4 regions of the Arthrobacter ginkgonis genome follow, and region 1 is predicted to be linked to each of the others. Evidence: riboswitches for the same ligand, from Rfam matches in the RefSeq annotation. Region 1 holds a riboswitch; each other region holds the start of a gene.
The links. Region 1 has a riboswitch for S-adenosylmethionine ahead of ABD912_RS16775 (bifunctional o-acetylhomoserine/o-acetylserine sulfhydrylase). Riboswitches for the same ligand answer to the same signal wherever they lie in the genome.
Positions count from the first base shown of each region.

Region 2: another riboswitch for S-adenosylmethionine. It lies ahead of ABD912_RS02015 (O-acetylhomoserine aminocarboxypropyltransferase/cysteine synthase family protein); the one in region 1 lies ahead of ABD912_RS16775 (bifunctional o-acetylhomoserine/o-acetylserine sulfhydrylase).
Region 3: another riboswitch for S-adenosylmethionine. It lies ahead of ABD912_RS06465 (methylenetetrahydrofolate reductase); the one in region 1 lies ahead of ABD912_RS16775 (bifunctional o-acetylhomoserine/o-acetylserine sulfhydrylase).
Region 4: another riboswitch for S-adenosylmethionine. It lies ahead of ABD912_RS02225 (methionine ABC transporter ATP-binding protein); the one in region 1 lies ahead of ABD912_RS16775 (bifunctional o-acetylhomoserine/o-acetylserine sulfhydrylase).

Region 1 is NZ_BAABEO010000023.1:123,905-128,107, forward strand. It holds gene ABD912_RS16765 (CPBP family intramembrane glutamic endopeptidase) at 8-856, shown strand; gene ABD912_RS16770 (VOC family protein) at 1,070-1,714, opposite strand; SAM riboswitch class IV at 1,895-2,011, shown strand; gene ABD912_RS16775 (bifunctional o-acetylhomoserine/o-acetylserine sulfhydrylase) at 2,082-3,428, shown strand; gene metX (homoserine O-acetyltransferase MetX) at 3,431-4,203, shown strand, end outside.
Region 2 is NZ_BAABEO010000006.1:102,832-107,034, reverse strand. It holds gene ABD912_RS02025 (prolyl oligopeptidase family serine peptidase) at 1-1,036, opposite strand, end outside; gene ABD912_RS02020 (histidine phosphatase family protein) at 1,357-1,917, opposite strand; SAM riboswitch class I at 2,194-2,288, shown strand; gene ABD912_RS02015 (O-acetylhomoserine aminocarboxypropyltransferase/cysteine synthase family protein) at 2,422-3,897, shown strand; gene ABD912_RS02010 (CoA-binding protein) at 3,894-4,203, shown strand, end outside.
Region 3 is NZ_BAABEO010000008.1:840,702-844,904, forward strand. It holds gene metE (5-methyltetrahydropteroyltriglutamate--homocysteine S-methyltransferase) at 1-1,018, opposite strand, end outside; gene ABD912_RS06465 (methylenetetrahydrofolate reductase) at 1,029-1,985, opposite strand; SAM riboswitch class I at 2,097-2,205, opposite strand; gene ABD912_RS06470 (ABC transporter substrate-binding protein) at 2,564-3,529, opposite strand; gene ABD912_RS06475 (LLM class flavin-dependent oxidoreductase) at 3,586-4,203, opposite strand, start outside.
Region 4 is NZ_BAABEO010000006.1:154,158-158,360, reverse strand. It holds gene ABD912_RS02235 (NtaA/DmoA family FMN-dependent monooxygenase) at 1-111, opposite strand, end outside; gene ABD912_RS02230 (methionine ABC transporter permease) at 206-916, opposite strand; gene ABD912_RS02225 (methionine ABC transporter ATP-binding protein) at 918-1,712, opposite strand; SAM riboswitch class I at 1,817-1,906, opposite strand; gene ABD912_RS02220 (hypothetical protein) at 2,282-2,689, shown strand; gene ABD912_RS02215 (PucR family transcriptional regulator) at 2,731-3,873, opposite strand; gene ABD912_RS02210 (ArgE/DapE family deacylase) at 4,102-4,203, shown strand, end outside.

The DNA.
Region 1 (4,203 bases):
CGGGCGCATGAGCAGCGCAGACCCCACGGCAAATCCCGGCGCAGGTCCGGGCGAGGCCGCCGTGCCCCGGCCCTCGCCCGCGGACTGGCCGGTGCCGCCGTCCGTGTCCCAGCCGCGGCGGTACCTGTGGATCGAGATCGGACTGGTGCTGGGCCTGTCGCTGGGCAAGTCCGCGGTGTACTCGGTGGTGAACCTGCTGGACAAGGCCACCCGCGCCCCGCTGGCCGGGCAAACCACCACGCTGAACAACAGCCTCAGTGCCCGCGAGTACTTCGACCTGACCTACCAGCTGCTGGACATCTTCTTCGCCCTGGTGCCGGTGGCCCTGGTGTTCTTCCTGCTCTGGCAGGTCCCCGGCGGCAACCCGTTCCGCAGGATCGGGTTCGATGCCCGCCGCCCGTGGCGGGACGCCGGGCTGGGCTTCGGGCTGTTCGCGGCGATGGGGCTGGGGACGCTGGGCGTGTACGCGGCCGGGCGCGCGCTGGGCGTGACCACGGCGATCGTGCCGGCCGCGCTTGACCCGTACTGGTGGACGGTGCCGGTCCTGCTGCTCTCGGCCGTGCGCCACGGGATCGTCGAAGAGGTGATCGTGATCGGCTACCTGTTCGAGCGCCTGCCCCGCCTCGGCTGGGGGACCTGGCAGGTGCTGCTGGCCAGCGCGGTGCTGCGCGGCAGCTACCACCTCTACCAGGGGGTGGGCCCGTTCATCGGCAACTTCGTCATGGGCCTGGTGTTCGGCTGGGTGTACCTGAAAACCCGGCGGGTGATGCCGCTGGTGATCGCGCACGCCCTGCTGGATGCGGCCGGGTTCGTCGGCTTCGCCCTCTTCGGCCCGGCCATCGGCCTGGGCACCTGAGTCCCCTTCGCCGAATTGTGAAGTCGCGGAATTGTGACGCGTAAGTGCGGGTGTGCGCGGAATCCTGACGCGTAAGTGCGGGTGCCGCGCGGGAAAGCGGGCCCCCGCACGGCGCGCCAGCGGAACAACGACGGCGGCACCCGGGTGGGTGCCGCCGTCGTGCCTTTATGCGGTGCGGTGCGTGCGTGTGGTGTGGTGAGCAGGCCCCCCGGCCTAGAGCTCGACCTCGCCCTTGGGGGTGGTGAAGGTGACGGAGAGGATACCCGGGGTCCCGTTCGGGGACTGCCAGGAGACCTCGACGTCGCCCACCGGGGACTGCTCGGGCTGGCCCAGCCAGTCCCGGACCCGGTCGCGGGAACCGGCGATGGTGATCTTGGAGATGCGTCCCGCCGGATCCAGCGCCTTGGACGGGTGCAGGTCCTCGGTGCCGTCGTCCCAGCGCAGCATGTACGGGACCTGAGGATCGGAGATCAGGCCGTTGATGCCGATCTGCTGCCAGGTCAGTTCGCGCCCGTCCGGGAACTTGCGGTTGCCCGGCACCGCCTGGCGGCCCAGCCGCTCCTCGAACGGCAGCAGGTCGTCCACCGCGACGCACCAGCCCATCCAGCCGCCGCCCAGCTCGGAGCGGGCGCGCACGGCCTGCCCGAAGGGGGCCTTGTCCGACGCCGGGTGGTTGAGCACCTCGACGACCTCCAGGTACTGCCCGTTCTGCAACGGGAAAATGACGTTCCGAGTGCCGAAGCGCGGATGGACACCCCCCTTTACGTACTCGATCCCCAAGGTCTCGCCGATGCGGGCGGCCGTAGCGGCCAACCCATCGGGACCGCAAGCGTAAGAAACATGGTCCAGCCTCATCATGGCCCCATCATGGCACTTTGTGATTCACGTCTCGACTTAGGTCCTCCTAAGGTGCCCCTGACAAGGGGTTGCGGCGCCTCGGGGCGCTGGGGCCGGGTGCCGCCGCCGGAGCCACGGGAAGTCACAAAGGCGGACACGGAGTTGCGGGACCGGCGGAAGATTCGCAAGACTTGGAACCAAGGTCATGAGTGCCAGCGCTAAACCCCGGTTTGCTGGCCGGCAACCCTCCACTCGCGGTGGGGTGCCCCGGGTGAAGACCAGGCCCCGTGCCAGCAGGACACGGGACAAGCGCGGGTCACACCCCGGCGGAGGCACAGTCCGTGCTTCCGCGCAGCCCGGGGGGACCCCTAGCCAGAGGGGAAGAAACATGTCTAGCAACACTTGGTCCTTCGAAACCCGCCAGATCCACGCCGGGCAGGTTCCCGACGCGGCAACCGGGGCGCGGGCACTGCCGATCTACCAGACCACCTCCTTCGTGTTCCCGAGCGCGGAAAGCGCGGCGGCCCGCTTCGGGCTGCAGGAGCTGGCACCGATCTACACCCGCATCGGCAACCCCACGCAGGAGGCCGTGGAGAACCGCATCGCCGACCTGGAGGGCGGCGTCGGGGCGCTGCTGCTGGCCTCCGGCCAGGCCGCCACCACCTTCGCGATCCTGAACGTGGCCGAGGCCGGCGACCACATCGTCGCCAGCCCCAGCCTGTACGGCGGGACGCAGAATCTGCTCAAGCACAGCCTGCGCAAGCTCGGCATCGAAACCACCTTCGTGGCCGACCCGGACGACCTGGAGCAGTGGCGTGCGGCCGTGCGCCCGAACACCAAGGCGTTCTTCGGCGAGGTCGTCTCCAATCCGCGCCAGGACGTGCTGGACATCGAGGGCGTCAGCGCCGTGGCCCACGAGGCCGGCGTCCCGCTGATCGTCGACAACACCCTGTCCACCCCGTACCTGATCCGCCCGATCGAATGGGGCGCCGACGTCGTGGTGCACTCGGCGACCAAGTACCTCGGCGGCCACGGCACCGCGATCGCGGGTGTCATCGTGGACTCGGGCAAGTTCGACTACGCGCAGGACCCGGAGCGCTTCCCCGGCTTCAACACCCCTGACGAGTCCTACAACGGCCTGGTCTTCGCCCGCGACCTGGGCGTGGACGGCATCTTCGGCGCCAACCTCTCCTACATCCTCAAGGCCCGCGTGCACCTGCTGCGTGACTTCGGATCCTCCGTGGCGCCCCTGAACGCGTTCCTGATCGGCCAGGGCCTCGAGACCCTGAGCCTGCGGGTGGAGCGCCACGTGGCCAACGCCCAGAAGGTCGCCGAATGGCTCGAGGCCCACCCGCAGGTGCGCTCGGTGGCCTACGCCGGCCTGCCTTCCAGCCCGTGGTTCGAGCGCGGCCGCAAGTACGGCCCGCGCGGCACCGGCGCGATCATCGCCTTCGTGCTCGACGGCGGAGCCGCGGCGGGACAGGCGTTCGTGGATGCCCTGGAGCTGCACTCGCACGTGGCGAACGTCGGCGACGTGCGCTCCCTGGTGATCCACCCGTGGTCCACCACCCACGTCCAGCTGACCGAGGCCGAGCGGGAAGCGGCCGGGGTCAGCCCGGGCCTGGTCCGCCTGGCGGTGGGCCTCGAACACATTGACGACATCATTGCGGATCTCGAAGGCGGCTTCCGAAAGGCCGCCGAGGAATCGGGATCCGCCCTCCAGGCGGTGAAGTGAGCATCGATTTCGACGTAACCTCCGGACAATCCGGGTGGCGGCACGCCGTCGGGCATGGGCCCGACGGCGTGCTCCGCCAATTCCGGACAGGTCCGTACACCTTCGAGACCGGGGGCCACCTCCCGGAGATCGTGATCGGGTACGAGACCTGGGGCGAGCTCAACCAGGACGCGTCCAACGCCGTCCTCCTGGAGCATGCCCTGACCGGGGACACTCACGTGGCCCGCGGCGACAGCGACACCGCGGGCTGGTGGGACGGTTTTGTGGGCCCCGGCAAGACGATCGACACCGACCGGTTCTTCGTCGTCGCGCCGAACCTCCTGGGCGGCTGCTACGGCACCACCGGCCCGTCCACCCCCGACGAGACCGGGCGCCCGCTCGGTTCCCGCTTCCCGTTCACCACGATCCGCGACGGCGTCCGCGTCGAGGCCCGCCTCGCCGACGCCCTCGGAATCCGCCGGTGGCACACCGTGATCGGCGGCTCCATGGGTGGGGCCCGCGCCCTCGAATGGGCCGCCGAGTACCCGGACCGCGTGCGCAACTGCGTGGTCATCGCCGCCTGCGCCGAATCCACCGCCGAGCAGATCGCGTTCGCGCAGATCCAGACCCAGTCGATCCGGCTGGACCCCGGGTTCCGCGGCGGCGACTACTACGGCGCCGCCGACCCCGACGGAACGCCCGCGCCCGGGCCGGTCCAGGGGCTCGGCATCGCCCGCCGCCTGGCACACATCACCTACCGCTCCGAACCGGAGATGGACGTGCGCTTCGGGCGCCA
Region 2 (4,203 bases), on a different contig from region 1:
TGCCCTTCTCGTCCAGGGTGCCGATCGCCGCCGCGTCCGCGGAGTAGCGCGGGGCCCCCGCCAGCCTCGCGAGGTCGTCCTCGACGTCGAGGCCCGCCTTGTCATACCAGTAGCGGACCCGCTCGATCGCCCCGGAATCCTCCAGCAGTGCGGCGTAATCGACGCCGTGGTTCCACACCACCGGGCCCCCGGCCATGTCCTCGATCTCCTTGTGGACGAACTGCGGGTTCGCCCAGGCGAAGCTGTCGGCGATGCGCTGCGCCTGATCCTCGAAGTCGTTCGCGCCGGGCGCCTCCGCACCGGAGGGCCACGCGGTGGCCTGCTCCAGCGCGCTGGCCAGCATCAGCCGGGCCGTGCCGGCGTCGTCCCCGCGGGCCTTCTCCACCAAGGCGGCGAGGGCGACGTCCTGCTGGTAGTCGGGGCCGTAGCTCGCCCCGGCGGGAATGTCGGGGAGGTTGTTGATGGCCAGCGGGGCCGCGGGGTCCACCAGCGTCTTCAGGGCCCACACCGCGTCGGCCTTGCTCAGCCAGGAACCGAGCACCCCCGCTCCGCCGCCGGCGAAGGCCAGCGCCCCGTCGAAAACGTCGGGGCGATGCTCGACGGACATGCGGGCCACGAAGCCACCCCGCGAGGCCCCGACGGCAATCGTCCTGGCGGGCTCCTCCGTTCCGGCCTCCATGAGTTCGCCGCGGGTGGCCACGAGGTCGTCCACGTACTTCTTGATCTCGTAGGCCGTCTGGTTCTGGGTGCGCTGAATGCCGCCGATGCCGTAGCCGTGGGAGAGGAACCACTCCCGCTTTTCCCCGGTCCACCGGTTGAAGTCCAGGTCCAGCACCAGGGTGCCGTTCCAGTCCTCCGGGGTCACCGCCTCATACACCACCTCGCCGGGCTCGTCCTGATGGAAAACCCCCTTGACCTGATGGGCTTCATCCTCGGCGGCCACGGCGGGTGCTGGCACCAGGGCCAGCGGCGTTGCCGCGAGGGCGACGGCGGCGGCGAGCGCGCGCAAGCGTGTAGGGCGTGGACGGTTCTTCATTGAATGCCTCCAACTCGTTTCCGGGCGGGGAGGAATGCGCCGCGGAAGGATTCCCAGCACAAAAGGACCTCACCGCGAAAAGATCGTCAGTGCGGAAGGAATGGCTTCGGCGCGGAAAGATTCGCGGCGGGCGGCAAGGGCGCCGACTTGGAGCCGCCCCTTGCCGGCCCGCCGTGAACCGCGCACCCCGCACGTTGAGTATCTTCAAATTTGAGACGATCGTCAATGCTTTTTAATACATGCCCGTCCCGGGATGGCCACGAAAAAGCCGGCGGTCCCGGCCTGTGGAGGGGCAGGAACCGCCGGCTATCGAGGGCTGCCTACTGTCTTGGCATGAGCGCGCGCGGGCGGACGTCCCGGCCCCGGGCGTCCCAGTCCAGTTCCAGGACCTGGCCGTTCTCCACGTGCGGGTGGCTGCCGCCGAGCACCGCATTCAGCGTCAGGCGGATGATCGTGCCGTGGGCGACCACCACGATCCGCCGTCCGGGGTACTCGGCCGCCAGGCGGTCAATGGCGCCCACTCCGCGCGCCGCCACGGAGGCCTCTGGTTCCCCCGTGGCCAGCAGGGCGTCGATCTGGGGCCGGGGAAGCCCCTGCACAATGCGGCCCTCACCCGCGCCGTAGTTCCGCTCCACCAGATCGGGCAGCCGGAGGGACGGCTGAAGCCCGATCAGCGCTCCGATGATGTCCGCGCTCTCGGCGGCGCGATGGAGCGTCGAGGAGACCAGCAGGTCCCACCGTCCGCGTCCCAGCGCCAGGCCGGCTTCCCGCGCCTGTCCCCGGCCGGCGTCGTTCAGCGGGATGTCCCTGCTGCCCTGCAACCGCCCTTGGGCGTTCCAGTCCGTTTCCCCGTGCCTGACAAAAGCGATCCGTGCCTGCATGCGCCCAAGTCTAGGCGGCGAGGGACCCGCGCCGAGCGGAGCGAGGTGTGGGAGCCACCTGGACGCTATGAGCCGAGGGCCCCGATCCGAGCGCCAGCGAGGATTGGGAGGCTCATGGACGCTAGGCGGCGAGGGACCCGCGCCGAGCGGAGCGAGGTGTGGGAGCAGTCTGAACGATAACGGGGGACCGCCGCCGGATCTTCGGTCAGATCGCGGCCACGCGCAACGGTGGTCAACATTCTTTGATCGGGGGGCCGGTTTTTGGGAGGATGGTTCGGTCCATCCCGAGTGGCTGAGAGATCTGGCTCCCTGACGCCGCAGCAACCTTCCGGACGCCGCCGGAAAGGTGCTACCGCCAGAAACGATGGGGAAGGCGCGAGCTTTTCTTCGGCCGTGGTGGCGCCGGATCCCCCGGTGCCGTGGGCCGCCGTTGTCCGCCGCAACGGCACCGGAATCAACATCGACCTACCTCCCCGCCACCAACCTTGAAGGAGCCCCCGCCTCATGGCAGAACACCAGTTCGGCTTCCGCACGCGCGCCCTCCACGCCGGGGGCACCCCCGACGCCGAACACGGCGCCCGCGCGGTCCCGATCTACCAGACCTCGTCGTTCGTCTTCAAGGACACTGACGACGCCGCCAACCTGTTCGCCCTGCAGAAGTACGGCAACATCTACTCGCGCATCGGCAACCCCACCGTGGCGGCCTTCGAGGAGCGCATCGCCTCCCTGGAGGGCGGCATCGGCGCCGTCGCCACCGCTTCCGGCATGGCCGCGGAGTTCCTCGTGTTCGCCGCGCTGGCTGGGGCCGGGGACCACATCGTCGCCTCCTCCAAGCTGTACGGAGGAACCATCACGCAGCTGGACGTGACGCTGCGCCGCTTCGGCGTCGACACCACCTTCATCGACTCGACGGACCCGGCCGACTACAAGGCCGCGATCCGCGAGAACACGAAGGCCGTGTACACCGAGATCGTGGCCAACCCCTCCGGCGACGTCGCCGATCTCCGGGGCCTGGCCGCCGTCGCGAACGAGGCCGGCGTTCCGCTGGTCGTGGACTCCACTCTGACCCCGCCATACCTGATCCGCCCGATCGAGCACGGGGCGGACATCGTCATCCACTCCGCCACCAAGTTCCTCGGCGGCCACGGCACCACCCTGGGCGGCGTCATCGTTGAATCCGGCACCTTCAACTGGGGCAACGGCAAGTTCCCGCAGATGACCGAGCCGGTGCCCAGCTACGGCAACGTCTCTTGGTGGGGCAACTTCGGCGAGTACGGCTTCCTGACCAAGCTGCGCTCGGAGCAGCTGCGCGACATCGGCCCGTCGCTGCCGGCGCAGTCCGCGTTCCAGCTGCTGATCGGCGTCGAGACCCTGCCCCAGCGCATGGACGCCCACCTGGACAACGCCCAGAAGGTCGCCGAATGGCTGGACCAGGACGAGCGCGTCACCTACGTGAACTTCGCCGGCCTGCCCACGCACCCGCACCACGAGCGCGCCAAGGAGCTGCTCCCGCTGGGCGTCGGCTCCGTGTTCAGCTTCGGCGTCAAGGGCGGCCGCGCCGCCGGCGCCAAGTTCATCGAGGCGCTGCAGCTGGCCAGCCACCTGGCCAACATCGGCGACGCCCGCACGCTGGTCCTGCACCCGGCGTCCACCACCCACCAGCAGCTCACGGCCGACCAACTGGTCGCCGGCGGCGTTCCGGAGGACCTGATCCGCCTCTCCGTGGGCCTGGAGGACCTCGAGGACATCCTGTGGGACCTGGACCAGGCGCTCACCGCCTCCCAGCAGGCCGGCGCCGAGCACGGCCCCAGCCGAGACCACGAGGACCACGTCTTCAGCACCACCGAATTCGCGGCGCCGACCTACGACGGCGAGGCCTGCACCATCCCCGCGGCCCGCGCCAAGGTGACGGAGCCGGGCACCCGGGTGGTCGAATCCGTTGAGGAATCCATTGCAGCCGAGGAAGGGGCCTCCAAGTGACCGCCACCGCAGAGCGCACCTGGGTGGGCCCGTCGGCCCCCGAACGCCTGGACATCCTGCGCAACACCACCTCGATCGCGATCGTGGGCGCCTCGGACAAGCCGTCCCGCGCGTCCTACTTCGTGGCGACCTACCTGCTCTCCTCCACCCGGTTCAAGGTCTACTTCGTGAACCCCGTGGTGGACACGATCCTGGGCCAGCCGGTCTACAAGTCCCTGGCGGACCTGCCGGAGGTGCCGGACTTGGTCGAGGTCTTCCGCAAGCACGACGACCTGCCCGGCGTCCTGGACGAGGCCATCGCGGTGG
Region 3 (4,203 bases), on a different contig from region 1:
GGCCGCGGACCAGATCGGCGTGGACGGCCTCGATGCCGGTGGAGGCCAGCGTCTGCAGGGCCTCGCCGGGGGCCTGAAGCGATCCGGCGGTGCCATAGCCGGTGGTGACCAGCAGCGCGGGGCGGGTGCCGGCGGCGGCCGGGGTCCCGGCGTCGTTCGCGGAGACGACCGGGGCGTTGGCCAGTTCGAGGTAAACGCGCTCGGCGACGCCGCCCGGGGCGATCAGCGCGGCCCCGCGGTCGGTCGCCAGCGCGGGCTCGTCGAGCTGGACCCACTCGGCGCCGGCCGCGGCGAGCTGGGCGAGGATGCCCTGGTAGGCGGCCACGGCGTCGTCGATGCGGGAGAGCGGGTCGAAGCCTTCCGGCGCGCCGTCCTCCGGCTTGGCCAGCAGCAGGTAGGTGATCGGGCCCACGAGGACCGGGCGCAGCGTGGAGCCGGCGGCGCGGTGGCGGCGGACGATGCCGGCCAGGCGGTGCGCGACGGCCCGCAGCGGGGTGTCCGGGCCGATCTCCGGGACCAGGTAGTGGTAGTTGGTGTCGAACCACTTGGTCAGCTCCAGCGGCGGGCGCTGCCCGTCGCCGCGGGCCAGCGTGAAGTAGCCGGCCAGGTCCACGGCCCCGTCCTCGACGGCGAGGTCGGCGAAGCGGGCCGGGAGCGCGCCGAGGGCGGCGGTGGCATCAAGCACCTGGTCGTAGAGGGCGAAGTCGGCCGGGATCGAGGAGTCGGCGCGGTTCAGGCCCAGCTGCTCCAGGCGGGCGACGGTCGCGTCCTGCAGGGTTGCGGCGACGCTTTCCAGGCCGTCCTCGTCGAGGGTGCCGGCCCAGTGGGATTCCACGGCCCGCTTGAGTTCGCGGTTCGGGCCCAGGCGGGGGTAGCCGAGGATGGTGGCGGCGGGGAAGGTGTTGGCGGTGGTCACGGTGTGCTCCTGCTTCTCGGTGTGCTGGGGGTTCTCAGCGGGGTGGGGGTTGTTTTGGTGGTTCGGGTGGTCTTGGTGGTTGTCGGGGCCGGCGGTGCTCATACGGCGGCACTCATCGGGCGGCACTGAGCGGTCTGTCGGCCGGCTGGAGGTCCAGCTGGCCGGTGTCCAGCGGCACCGCGCGGGTGCCGGGCAGGCCCACGGCTTCGATCACGTCGAGCGAGCCGCGGTGGTCGTTGAAGGTGTACAGGTGCAGGCCCGGCGCCCCGGCGGCCAGGGCGGCGCGCCCCAGGCCGGCCGCGTGGTCCACGCCGATGCGGTGGCGTTCGGCGTCGCTGGAGGCCGTTTCCAGGCGGTGCAGCAGCTCGCGCTCGGCCGGAAGCCCGGTGAGGACGGAGAGCCGGCGCAGCCGTGCCACGCTGGAGACCGGGATGATGCCCGGGATGATCGGGATCGTGACTCCGGCCTTGCGGGCCGCCTCGACCAGCCGCTCGTAGTCGCCGGCCTGGAAGTAGACCTGGGTGATCGCGAAGTTCGCGCCGGAACGCTCCTTGGAGAGCAGCACCTCGACGTCGTGCTGGAAGCTCGGCGATTCCGGGTGGCGGTGCGCGTAGGCCGCGACGCCGACCGCCAGCCGTCCGCCGGCCAGCGCTGCGCTGTGCCGCCGCTCCACGTCGCGGATCAGCTCCACGAGGTAGCGGGCGAACGGCAGTTCGCCACGGAACGCCTCCGGATCCTGGGGCAGGTCACCGCGCAGGGCCAGCACCCCGCGCACGCCCAGGGACAGGAAGTAGCGGACCAGCAGGTCCAGGCTTTCGCGGGTCTCCCCCACGCAGCACAGATGGGCCAGCGGGCGCAACCTGGTGTTCTCGGTCAGGTGCCGGATCAGTTCCACGGAGGCCCTCCGGCGCTCCGGGGTGCCGTTGTAGGTGACGGACACGTAGTCGGGCCGGGAGGCCTCCAGCGCGGCCACGGTTTCCAGCACCGAGTCGCTGGCGTCACGGTGCACCGGCGGATACAACTCGTAGGACAACGACGGCGGTGCCGCCGTGGTGGGGGGTGGTGCCATGACTCTCCTCGTCGGTTTGAACGAGGGAGCGCATCGGCTAGCAAGCCCGGAAAATCAGCCGAAATCCCGAGCCGCGGCACGCCGAGGCCTCGAGGTGGTTTCGCTGATGCGTCTCCATCGCTTCTGGCGGTAGCACCGTTCCGAAGGACCCGCGAGGGGTGCCATCGGATGGTTGCTGCGGCGTCATCGATCCAGATCTCTCGGCCGCTCTTGATGGTTTGGTTCGACTATCTAAAACCGGAATCGGTGCCCCGTGCAAGCGCTCCGCGCCGAAACTGTCATGGAGCCTTTTATGACGAAACATGACGCCGAAAACGCCGCGCGGCGCGCTCCCAGCCCCGGTTCGGGAGCCGAAAACGCGCCGTGCGGCGTCTCGGGACGACATGTTTCGCGTCTGCCCCTTATTGCGTTTGGCCAAAGGACCGTGTGCCCCTTCTGCGTTTCACCAAAGGACGATGTCGGGTTTGGCGCCCAAACCCGACATCGTCCTTTGGTGAAACGCGTACCGGGAGCAGGAAGCCTTGGCGAAACCGGATCGTCCCGGCCAGGACCAGCCCCCGGCCCCTTCTCGGGGAGGGCTAGTCGCCCAGCCCCGGGGGGTTCAGCTCGGACTCGGCGATCCCTTCGTCGGCCAGGCCCCAGCGCTCGAGGACGCTGGCGTAGGTGCCGTTTTCGATGAGGTGGTTGATGCCGGCCTGTGCGGCTTCGGCCAGGCCGGAGCCCTTCTTCACCGTCACGGCGATGTTGGCCTTCTCCGGCCACCCGCCGGCGATGAGGCCCACCTGCTTGCTCTTGCCGTCCTGCGCGGCCTTGTACGCGGAGGTCGCGTTCGGCCCGAAGGTCGCGTCGGCCCGTCCGGACTGCAGCGCCAGCGAGGAGGCGGAGTCGTCGTCGTAGTACTGGAACTCGATCGGCTTCAGGCCGTTCTTCTTGTTCTCCGCGTCCCAGTCCAGCAGGATCTTCTCCTGGTTGGTCCCGGAGCCGACGATGATGCGCAGCCCGGCGACGTCCTCCGCCTTCTCCAGGCCGGTGATCGCCGAATCGCTCTTGACGTAGAAGCCCAGCTTGTCTTCGCGGTAGCTGGCGAAGTCGAACTTGTCCTTGCGTTCCTTGGTCACGGTGACGTTGGACAGGACGGCCTCATACTTGCCGGACTCCACGCCCAGCGGCCAGTCGGCCCACGCGACGTCGACGATCTCTGCCTCCAGGCCCAGCGAGTCGGCGAGCGCATGGGCGATGTCGACCTCGTTGCCCACGGGCGTCTTGTTGTCCGTGGCGTACACGGCCAACGGGGCGGCCCACGGGCTCACCGCGACGGTCAGCTTCCCGTCCGCGGACACCGATTCCGGGACCAGCGCCGCGGCCTCGGCCGACTTGTCCGAGGCGTAGCGCTGCTGGTCCGGGGAGAGGTCGAAGGCCTTGACATCCGACGCCGGGTTGGTGGCGGCGGAGGCTCCGGGGTCGGCGCAGCCGGCGAGGACGGCGGTCCCCAGGACGGAGACCAGCACGGCGGCGGGCAGGGCGGAACGGAGAGGGGATGTCATGGGGATGCCTTTCGATGGGGTGGCAGGTGGTGGGTGGTGCGGGCAGGCAAGCGGGGCTAGCGGGTGGCGGCCAGGGCGGCGGGCACCCCGTGGACTCGGGCGGCGAAGGGGTCCTCCGCCTCCCACAGGGTGGTCGGTGCCGCGGCCCGGACCGCCGGGATGACCTCGGCGGCGAAGCGTTCGAGGACCTCCAGCTGCTGGCCGAACGGCAGCGTGGTGGGCAGCGAGATCGCCTGGAGCGCGTGCCCGTACAGCGCGTGGTACTCCAGGATCTTCGCGGCCACGTCCTCCGGGCTGCCGACCAGGGACGGTCCCTCGGCGACGGCATGGTCGATGCTGCGGAACGGGGAGTTGTTGCCGGGCACGTCGCGGCCGGCGGTCAGGGCCTCGTAGACGGGGCCGAACTGCCGCTTGGCCTCGGCCGTGGTGTCCGCGAGGAAGATGCCGCCCGCCCCGGCGCCGGAAGCGATGTACCGGTGGGCGGGGTCGTGGCCGGCGGCGTCGTACCGTTCGGCGTAGTGGTCGATCAGCACCTTGTAGTTCTCGCGGGGCTGGATGGCGTTGGCGGTGAACAGCGGATCGCCCCAGTCGCCGGCCAGCGCCGCGGAGGCCAGGGAGGTCGCCGAGCCGTGCCACACGCGCGGCGCGCCCGCGTACGGCCGCGGCGTCGTCGT
Region 4 (4,203 bases), on a different contig from region 1:
GTGCTGCTGGGCCTCCGGATGGCGCCACTGGCCACCGAGGATGTGGCTGGTGGTGTTCATCAGGAACGCGCTGAGCAGCAGGCGCGGACGGCCGGTCGCGGTGGTGGGCATGGTGCTCCTAGGACGAAGGTGGTGCGGAAGGTGGGGCGGGGCGCGCCAGCGGGCGCCGGCGTCGTGCCGCGCAGGGGACCCGGCTGCCCCGCGCTTAGCGGCGCTTGTCGAAGCGGCGGGCCAGCCGGGTGCCGCCGATTTGGACGGCCTGGACCAGCACGATCATCAGGATGATCGCCAGGAACATCACGCCGGTCTCGTAGCGGTAGTACCCGTAGCGGATGGCGAAGTCGCCGATGCCGCCGCCGCCCACCAGGCCCGCCATGGCGGAGTAGCTGATGAAGCTGACGGTCATGATGGTGATCGATCCGACCAGCGCGGGCTTGGCCTCGACCAGCAGCACGTCGCGCACGATCTGGCCGCGGGTGGCTCCCATCGCGCGGGCCGCCTCGACGACGCCGCCGCCGAGCTGGGTGAGGTTCTGCTCGACGAAGCGGGCGAAGTACGGGATGGCGTTGATGGTCAGCGGCACGATCACCGCGGCCGTGCCGATGGTGGTGCCGACGATGAAGCGGGTGATCGGGATGATCGCGATCAGCAGGATCAGGAACGGGAACGAACGCATGGTGTTCACCAGCCCGTCCACGACCTTGTGCAGCTTCGGGCGCGGCTTGAGCCCCACCGGGGACATGGAGTAGAGCCAGATGCCCAACGGGGTGCCGACCAGCACGGCCAGCGGGATGGCGACCAGCAGCATGGCAAAGGTCTGCCCCATCGCCACGGCGATCTCCGGCAGCAGTTCGACGACGCGGTTCAGGTCGAAGGCGGTGGCGCCGTTGGCGGGGAGGGCGGCCGCGACGGACACGTTAGACAAGGGAGGTCTCCTTCGGCTGGACGCGCTGGCGGCGTTCGAGGGCGATTTCGTCGCTGATCAGGTAGCGGCCGATCTGGGTGGCCGGGCTGAAGCCGGGGCGCTCCAGTTCGGCGAGGTCGAACTGCTCCACGAGGGCGCCGTCCTCCATCACGGCCACGTTGTCCGCGATGGCCTTGATGACGTTCATCTCGTGGGTGACGATCACCGTGGTGATGCCCAGCTGGGCGTTGATGTCGGAGAGGTACTGGAGCACCGAGGCGGTGGTGCGCGGGTCGACGGCGGAGGTCGGCTCGTCGCAGAGCAGCACCTTCGGCTCGGTCGCCAGCGCGCGGGCGATCGCGACGCGCTGCTTCTGCCCGCCGGAGAGCCGGCCCGGGTAGGACGAGGCCTTGTCGGCGAGGTCCACGATCTCCAGGGCCTCCTGCGCACGGCGGCGGCGGTCCTTCTTGCCCACGCCGGCGAACTTCAGGCTCAGCTCCACGTTCTGCAGGGCCGTGCGGTTGTTCAGCAGGTTGAAGTGCTGGAAGATCATGCCGATCTGGTGGCGCTCGCGGCGCAGTTCCTCGTCGCCGAGCGCGGTGAGGTCGGTGCCGTCGACGACGACGCTGCCGGAGGTGGGACGCTCAAGCAGGTTGATGTTGCGCAGCAGCGTGGACTTGCCGGCACCGGAGAACCCGATGATGCCCTGGATGGACCCGCGCGGGATCTCCAGGGACACGGCGTCCACGGCCGTGAAGTTCTGTCCCGCGGTCGTGAAGACCGTCGAGACGTCCCGGATGCTGATCATGTGGCCTCCTCAGGTCGTCCCGAGGAAGAGGCTGCCGTGCCCGCCGCCCGAAAAAGCGCGCAACGGCGCGGTGAATCGGACCGGAAGGCTCGTCGGCGAGGGCTTCTCCATCGGTCCTGGCATTAGCACCGTCCCCCGAAGGGCGGTTGCTGCGGCGTCACTGAGCCAGGTCTCTTAGCCGCTCTGGATGGTCTTGCAGGTAGGTGTTGCGAAATGTGTCGGCCCTGCGGCCTCCATGACGTCAATCATGACCGCATTTCCTTCGATCGGGCAAACCAATCGCGCCGCGCGGTGAAATGAATAGTCTTAAACCGACACAAAAGTGCGCTTTCCTTCGGCCCGCACTAAATAGCGCGGCGTGCATGCCGTTGCGTCGGGTGCATGACGACGCGTCGCCCGCAAACGACGCACGGGCATGCAAATTGAGAGCGGCTCCCTCGCCGCCTACCGTTTCGGCGGCTCCCACACCTCGCTTCGCTCGGTGCGGGACCCTCGCCGCCTACCGTTTCGGCGGCTCCCACACCTCGCTTCGCTCGGTGCGGGACCCTCGCCGCCTACACTTAGCCTTGATGCGGGAGATGCTGGAGACGATCGGTCCGGCCCTGGAGATGGTCGGCTGGGCCGCTGGCGTGCCCGCAATCGCCCTGCTGGTGACGGCGTGGATCCTGCGCCGGCACTACCGCCACTGGCGCCCCTCCCCCGCGGAGGTCCGCATCCTGGAAGGCCAGCCCTGCGCCGTATGGACCGCCCCGGACGGGACCGCGGTCTCCGGCCTGCTCACCGGCGACGCCGCACCCCCGGGCAGCACGATCACCATCTACCACCAGGACCCGGACTGGCACGTCTGGCTCACCCACGAGCCCCCGGACCGCTCGCGCCCCATCCGCACCGCTGGGTGGGTGCTGCTCGCCGTTGCGGTGTTGGCCAACGTCGTGGGCCTGGCCGCCGCCCTCATGCCCCATCCTCCCGTGACCTAAACCGCGCCAACCTGGTCCGCGCCAACCCAGTCCTCGCCAACCTAGTCCGCGCCGGGCGGCGCATCGGCGGCGACTGCCAACTGGATCAGGGCCGCCTGCCGCGGCACGGCGGGATCGAGGCCGGTGAGCTGCGTGAAGCGGCGCAACCGGTTCAGCACGGTGTTGCGGTGGCAGTAAAGCGCGGCTGCGGTGTCGGTGACGGACCCGTTCCCGGCGAACACCCGCACGGCTTCCAGGAGATTCTCCCGGTCGTGCCGGGCCAGGCCCTCGAGCGGGGCCAGCCGTTCGCGGGCAAAGGATTCGGCCACCGGTCCCAGCCGGAGCGCCATCAGCCGGTCCCAGGAGCGGTCGAGGGTCGCGGCCGCGGCCGCCGATTCGACCAGCCGTCCCAGCTCGCAGGCCACGGTCCACATCGCCGGCAGCTGGTCCACTCCGCGGGCCGGCGGCGAGATGCCCGCGGGCATGGCCGCAAGCGCCGCCACCAGCTTCGGATCGAGCCCGGCCGAGGCGTCGATGATGCAGAACTCGATGCCGTCCAGGGTGTCCAGCGGCGTGCCGGGCAGGTGCTCGGTCATCAGGTCACGGAAGCGCCGGGCGTGGTCGGGGCACCCGGCGGCCACCACGAAGGTCCCGTCGATCCGCAGTCCCAGCGCGTCGGCGGCCTCGGCGCGAAGCCGGGCGTCGCCGGTGCCGGCCAGCAGGTGCCGCAGGAGGAAGGCGCGCTCCAGTTCCACCTCGCGGTTGGTCCGGGCCACCTCGTCCATGTAGCCGGCATGGACGTTGACGGTGTGTGTCTCCACGGTTTCCCAGATGGCCACCACTTCGGCGGAGAACTCCGCCCTGTCCGCGTCGTCCACGTAGGCGCCCATCGCCTCCCACAGGAAGCGGAAATCCATCCGGACCGCGCGCAGGAGCGAATCCAGCGGCACGCCTTGGGTCGCACGGCGCCTGCCCACCTCCGCGGACACCCGCGCCAGTTCCTCGGCGGTCGACTCTCCGGCGATCAGCCGGAACACCGTGCCCAGCATCTGCCGGGCCGTCCGGTACAGCTCCTCGTCCCCGACCACCGTGGTGAGGTAGCCCGGCAGGCGCCGAACCTCGGCCACGTACCGCTGCGAGATGGCGTCCAGGTCGGCCAGGCAGAGCAGCGCCACGCGCCGGCTCATCGCGTCCGGATTGTGCATCCACACATCCTATGGCCCGCATCGGCTGCGTTCATCGATTGCCGGGGCGGTCCTGGACCCTCGAAAATTGACGGAGACCCGGCGGCCGGTTGGCCCGCCGTCGACCTATCCACCCCGCCGTCGGCCTATCCGAGCTGCCCCGCCCGCTTGGTCCCCGGTGGAGATTCACACAGCGCGGGGCGCCCCGCGACCTCCACTCCGGCCCGGAAACCCCCAAGGAAAGACACCATGCCCCTGGACCCCCGTCACGCCCGCGCGATCCTCGACGCCGTCGACGCGAACTTCGACGCCCAACTCGCCTTCACCCAGGACCTGGTCCGCCACCCGTCC